One region of the Streptomyces sp. NPDC003035 genome, then DNA from elsewhere that is predicted to be linked to it. Evidence: riboswitches for the same ligand, from Rfam matches in the RefSeq annotation. Region 1 holds a riboswitch; the other holds the start of a gene.
What was found. A riboswitch is a leader RNA that binds a small molecule or an ion and turns the genes downstream of it on or off. The one in region 1 is predicted to bind thiamine pyrophosphate.
Positions count from the first base shown of each region.

Region 1 (3,182 bases):
CGCGTCCAGCAGCTCCACTCCGTCCGGCAGCAGGGTCCGCTCGTCGGCGACGACCTCCAGCTTGATCCAGTCCGTGCCCAGCGCCTCCCGCGCGAGACGCGCCGTCAGCACGGCCTCGCCCGCCGTGAAGCAGCCCGCCGTGTTCGGCAGGACCCGGATGCCGAGCCGGTCCAGGACGGAGAGGACGGAGCCCTGCACCGTCGGGTCCAGGCGTCGCATCGCCACGGTCGTCAGTTCCGTACCGCTGGCGATCAGCGAGCGTTCGAGGACGTCCAGGCTGGGGGCCCCGCCCGTGCCCATGATCAGGCGCGAGGAGAACTCCGTACCGCCGAGGACGAACGTGTCGTCGGACATCGCGCTCAGCCCCCCTGCACCGCGGTGAGGACCTCGACCCGGTCGCCCTCGCCGAGGACGGTCGTGGACCACTGGCTGCGCGGCACGACGGTCTCGTTGACGGCCGCGGCCACGCCCGACGGCGCGGCGGAGAGGGTGGCGACGAGGGCGTCGAGGGTCGTGGGGGCGGCGAGGACGCGCGCCTCGCCGTTGACAGAGACGTTCATGCGGGCTGCTCCTGACGTACGTGAGCGGGGGAGAAGCGGCGGGGGGTGAAGGGGCGGGCCTCGTCCGGAAGCGCGCCGGTGGTGAGGAGCTCGGCCATCACCTCGCCGGTGACGGGGGTGAGCAGGACCCCGTTGCGGTAGTGGCCGGTGGCCAGGTGGAGCCCCGGCAGCGCGGTCGAGCCCAGCAGCGGCGCGTTGTCCGGGGAGGCGGGGCGCAGACCCGCCCGAGTCTCGGTGAGCGGCAGCTCGGTGATGCCCGGCACCAGCTCGTGGGCGTCGCGCAGCAGCTCGTACACCCCGCCCGCCGTGACGGTGGTGTCCCAGCCCAGCTCCTCGCTGGTCGCGCCGACCACCAGCTCGCCGTTCTCGCGCGGCACCAGATAGACGTGGCTGCCGCGCACGACGGCCCGCACGGTCCGGGACAGGAACGGCGCGTACGCCCGCGGCACGGTCAGCCGCAGCACCTGCCCCTTCACGGGGCGTACGGGCGGCAGCACGTCCTCCGGAACACCGGCGAGCCGGCCGCTGAGGCTGCCCGCGGCCAGCACCACCTGGTCCGCGGCCTCCGCGCGGCCGTCGGCGAGCACCACACCCGCCGCCCGGTCCCGTACCACCGTCAGCCGCTCCGCCAGGGCCCGGTGGAAGACCACCCCGGCCCGCTCGCAGGCGGTGACCAGCGCGGCCGCGAGCCGGCGCGGATCGACCTGGTGGTCGCCGTCGACCCGCAGTCCGCCGCGCACCCCCGGCGCCAGCATCGGCTCCAGACGGCGGCACTCGCGCCCGCTGAGCCACTCCGACTCCAGACCGCAGCGGGTCTGCAGGGCGTGCAGCTCGCGCAGGTGCGCCCGGTCGTCGGCGTCGAGCGCGACGGCGAGCGTGCCGCAGGCGCGGTAGCCCACGTCGTGTCCCGTGGCGTCCTGGAGCTCGGCGACGAAGTCCGGATAGCGGCGCGCGGAGGCGAGGTTGAGGGCGAGCAGGGTCTCCTCGCCGTAGTGGAGCTCGGTGACGGCGGCCAGCATCCCGGCCGCCACCCGGGCGGCCCCGCCGCCCGGCTCGGGGTCCACGACCGCGGTGCGCAGCCCGCGCTGCGCCGCCCGCCAGGCCGTGACCAGACCGATGATTCCGCCCCCGATGACGAGAACGTCAGATGTGCTGCATGTACGCGACATGGGCGTCCAGCCCCTCCCTTCGCCGGCATGACCCGGATCAGGTTCGTACGGTCGGAGGCCGGCCAGCCTCCCTCTCAGCCCGGTGCGTCCGGGCTCCCGCGAGTGCTCTACGTTGACGGTCAGACTAACCCCCGCCCCCGACGCCCAGTAAGGGAGCCTCCGCAGTGGCACGTTCTCTCGACGGACTGGTCCTCGCCCCCGTCGCCGACCAGGCCCCCGGTCAGGTGGGTACACGCACCCGGTTCACGTACCACGAGGAGGGCGGCCGGATCTGGGCCGAGTACGCCGGCGGAGACGTGGTCCGCGGGAATCTCGTCGGCACGCGCGCGGGGGACCGGCTCGACTTCCGGTACGTCCAGTTGAAGCAGGACGGATCCACCTCTTCGGGGCATTGCGTGTCGACCGTGGTGGAGCTTGCGGACGGGCGCGTTCGGCTGGAGGAGACCTGGGCATGGGAGTCCCAGGAGGGCTCCGGCACCAGTGTGGTCGAGCAGCTGCCTTCCTGACGGAATGTCAGATGCGTAAGGTGATCGGGTGAGCGAGCAGAAGCAGGCACAGCAGCGGGTCGTGATCGTGGGCGCCGGCATGGCAGGGGTACAGACCGCCGTCGCCCTGCGCGAACAGGGCTTCGGCGGACCGGTCACCCTCATCGGGGCCGAACCGCACCAGCCCTACGACCGGCCGCCCCTCTCCAAGGCGGTCCTCCTCGGCAAGGCCGAGGACTCCGCCTTCGACGTCGACTTCGAGGCGCTCTCCATCGAGCTGCGCCTCGGTCTCGACGTCACCGGGCTGCGCGCCGGGGACCACGAACTCGACACCGAGGCCGGACCCGTCCCGTACGACGTCCTGGTCCTCGCCACCGGAGCCGAGCCGGTCACCCTGCCCGGCACCGAGGGCGTGCCCGGAGTCCATCTGCTGCGCACCCTCGACGACGCCGCCCGCCTCAAGCCCGTCCTGGAGCTGCGCCACGACATCGTGGTGGTCGGCGCCGGCTGGATCGGCGCCGAGTTCGCCACCGCCGCGCGCGAGGCGGGGTGCGCCGTCACCGTCGTCGAGGCCGCCGACCGGCCGCTCGCGGGCGCGCTCCCCGTCGAGGTCACCGCCCCCATGGCGCAGTGGTACGAGGAGAGCGGCGCCGCACTCCTCACCCACGCGCGCGTGGCCGGCGTCGAACCCGGCACGGTCGTCCTCACCGACGGCCGGCGGCTGCCGGCCGACGCGGTCGTCGTCGGCATCGGCGCCCGGCCCGCCACCGGCTGGCTCGCCGGCTCCGGCATCGCCCTCGACGCGGACGGCTCCGTCACGGCCGACGACCGGCTGCGCACCTCCCTGCCCGACGTCTACGCCGTCGGCGACTGCGCCTCGTTCCCCTCCGCCCGCTACGGCCGACGGCTCCTGGTCCACCACTGGGACAACGCGCTCCAGGGTCCGCGCACCGTCGCCGCCGAGATCA
Region 1 is NZ_JBIAPJ010000008.1:376,409-379,590, reverse strand. Features, by position in the region: gene ACFYV5_RS26480 (thiazole synthase) at 1-354, opposite strand, end outside; gene thiS (sulfur carrier protein ThiS) at 360-560, opposite strand; gene thiO (glycine oxidase ThiO) at 557-1,729, opposite strand; TPP riboswitch at 1,727-1,839, opposite strand; gene ACFYV5_RS26465 (hypothetical protein) at 1,894-2,235, shown strand; gene ACFYV5_RS26460 (NAD(P)/FAD-dependent oxidoreductase) at 2,264-3,182, shown strand, end outside.

Region 2 (3,182 bases), on a different contig from region 1:
TCGAGGAGCCCGCCCCGTCCGACGAGCGCCAGGAAGGCGGTGCCGACCATGACGGTCGGCATGACGAAGGGCACGGTGACGACGGCGCGCAGCAGCCCCTTGCCGGGGAAGTCGAGGCGCGCGAAGACGTACGCGCCGGGCAGCGCGATGAGCAGCGTCAGCCCGGTGGAGGCGAGTGCCTGCCAGAGCGTGAACCAGAGGACGTCGAGGATCTCCGGCCGGCTCAGCGTCTCGCCGAAGCGGCCGAACCGCCACGCGCCGTCGACGCGCAGCCCGCGCTCGACGATCGAGGCGACGGGCCAGGCGAAGAAGAGCGCGAAGAAGGCGACGGGCACGACCATCAGGCCGAGCCGCGCCGCGCTTCCCCTGCGGTCGGGAACTACTTCAGAACGAGCGACGACCACTGCTGGATCCACTGGTCGCGCTTCTCGGCGATCTTGGCGGGTGCCATGGTCTGCGGCTTGTCGACGACGACACCGTGCTTCGTGAAGAGCTCGGGCAGGGTGGCGTCCTCGACGACCGGGTTGACGAACATCTGCAGCGGCATGTCGTCCTGGAACTTCTTGGAGATCAGGAAGTCGATCAGCGCCTTGCCGCCCTCGGTGTTCTTCGCCCCGTTCAGCAGTCCGGCGAACTCGGTCTGCCGGAAGCAGGTGCCGGTGGAGACCCCGGTGGGGGCGTCCTTGGGCTGCGGCTCGGAGTAGAGGACCTCGACGGGCGGGCTGGAGGCGTACGAGACGACCAGCGGCCGGTCGCCCTTGGCCTTCTTGCCGCCGGCGGAGCCGGAGAACTCCTGGTTGTAGGCGAGCTCCCAGCTGTCGACGGTCTTCACGCCGTTGGCCTTGAGCTTCTTCCAGTAGTCCTGCCAGCCCTCGTCGCCGTACTGCGCGGCGGTGCCGAGCAGGAAGCCGAGGCCCGGGGAGGACCGCTCGGGGTTCTCGACGACGAGCAGGTTCTTGTACTGCGGCTTCGCCAGGTCGTCGAAGGTCTGCGGCGGCGCGAGCTTCTTGTCGGCGAAGAACTTCTTGTCGTAGTTGACGCAGATGTCACCGGAGTCGATCGGGGTGACCCGGTGCTCCTTGTCGAGCCGGAGCTCGGCGGGGATCCGGTCCAGGCCCTTCGCCTCGTACGGGACGAAGATCCCGTTGTCGAGGGCGCGGGAGAGCAGGGTGTTGTCGACGCCGAAGAACACGTCGCCCTGCGGGGAGCCCTTGGTCAGGATCTCCTTGTTGACGGCCTCGCCGGCGTCGCCGCTCTTGAGGACCTTGACCTGGAAGCCGGTCTGCTTCGTGAACTCCGCCAGGACCTCCTTGGAGGCGTTGAAGGAGTCGTGGCTGACGAGCGTGACGGTCTTGTCCGCGCCCGTCGTCGCGCCCTTGTCACCGGATCCGCCGCACGCGGCGAGGGTGGTGACGCCCAGCGCGGCGGCGATCGCCGCCGCGGCCATCTTCTTGGTGCTCACTGAAAATTCCTCCTGGGTATGACCAGGAAGAGACGCGGCCCTGCCCACCGGAAGGCGGGCAGGGCGCAACAGCTCGAGTTACGACCGAACTTCCTACCCAGAATGACCTGGGCGAGGTTCAGAGGGTCTGCGGTCCTACGGTGACCGCACTCTCAGCGCTGTGGCGCTCCCCTGTCGGAATATGGAGATGTGTTCGAGCACAGAGTACAAGGTCAGCGTTCGGACGCCGCCAGCTGTCCACAGGCACCGTCGATCTCCTGACCGCGGGTGTCACGGACGGTGACGGGGACGCCGTGGGAGGCGATCGCCTCGACGAACGCCTTCTCGTCCTCGGGACGGGAGGCGGTCCACTTCGAGCCCGGGGTCGGGTTCAGCGGGATCAGGTTGACGTGCACGCGCTTGCCCTTGAGCAGCCGCCCGAGGAGGTCGCCGCGCCAGGCCTGGTCGTTGATGTCCCGGATGAGGGCGTACTCGATGGAGATCCGGCGGCCGGACTTCTCGGCGTACTCCCAGGCCGCGTCGAGGACCTCGCGGACCTTCCAGCGCGTGTTGACGGGCACGAGGGTGTCGCGCAGCTCGTCGTCGGGCGCGTGCAGCGAGACGGCGAGCCGGCACTTGAAGCCCTCGTCGGCGAAGCGCAGCATCGCGGGCACGAGACCGACCGTGGAGACGGTGATCCCGCGCTGCGAGAGCCCGAGCCCGTCCGGCTCGGGGTCGGTCAGCCGGCGGATGGCTCCGACGACCCGCTTGTAGTTGGCCAGCGGCTCACCCATGCCCATGAAGACGATGTTGCTGAGCCGCGCGGGCCCTCCGGGCACCTCGCCGTCGCGCAGGGCGCGCATCCCGTCGACGATCTGGTGCACGATCTCGGCCGTCGACAGGTTCCGGTCGAGCCCGGCCTGTCCGGTGGCGCAGAACGGGCAGTTCATCCCGCATCCGGCCTGCGAGGAGATGCACATGGTGACCCGGTCCGGGTAACGCATGAGGACGGACTCGACGAGCGTGCCGTCGTGCAGCTTCCACAGGGTCTTACGGGTGGTGTCGTCGTCGCACGAGATGTGCCGGACCACGGACATCAGGTCGGGCAGCAGCTCGCCCTGCAGCTTCTCGCGGGAGGCGGCGGGGATGTCGGTCCACTCGGCGGGGTCGTGGGCGTACCGCGCGAAGTAGTGCGTGGACAGCTGCTTGGCGCGGAACGGCTTCTCGCCGATCGCGGCGACGGCCTCCTTGCGCTCGGCGGGCGTGAGGTCGGCGAGGTGCCGCGGCGGCTTCTTGGCTCCGCGGGGCGCGACGAAAGTGAGTTCTCCGGGCTTGGGCATGGTGCTACCAGTGTCGCAGACGCGCGCGCGTGACCCAGGGCACAAGCCCCGCGCGGGGCACGGACGTACGTGAGCCCCCGGAGCGGTAACTCCGAGGGCTCGGTTCGGGCCGTTCTCTTGGAAGGGAACACGACCCGATGTACACCATCGCTGCGCCTGGGGCCGATGTTACGACTCCGCTCGATCGCCGCTCAGGGCCGCGAGCACGTGATCCAGCTCGTGCGGCATCACCGGGGCTCCCAGTCCGTCACGGAAGGGTCTGTCACCAGCCGTCCCCGCAGCCACCGCCCCGGGAGCGGTCCGCCTCGCCTCCCGGGCCGAGCGGGCCCGTGGGCGTGAGGGCGCGCTCGTCGAGGCGGGACAGGACGTGCCGGGCGCGGTGCGCGACCAGCGAGGGCAGC
Region 2 is NZ_JBIAPJ010000002.1:100,034-103,215, forward strand. Features, by position in the region: gene ACFYV5_RS06665 (iron ABC transporter permease) at 1-341, opposite strand, end outside; gene ACFYV5_RS06670 (thiamine ABC transporter substrate-binding protein) at 380-1,447, opposite strand; TPP riboswitch at 1,535-1,645, opposite strand; gene rlmN (23S rRNA (adenine(2503)-C(2))-methyltransferase RlmN) at 1,675-2,781, opposite strand; gene ACFYV5_RS06680 (SDR family oxidoreductase) at 3,044-3,182, opposite strand, start outside.
Region 2: it holds a riboswitch for thiamine pyrophosphate, as region 1 does, so the genes downstream of both, ACFYV5_RS06670 (thiamine ABC transporter substrate-binding protein) here and thiO (glycine oxidase ThiO) in region 1, are expected to answer to the same signal.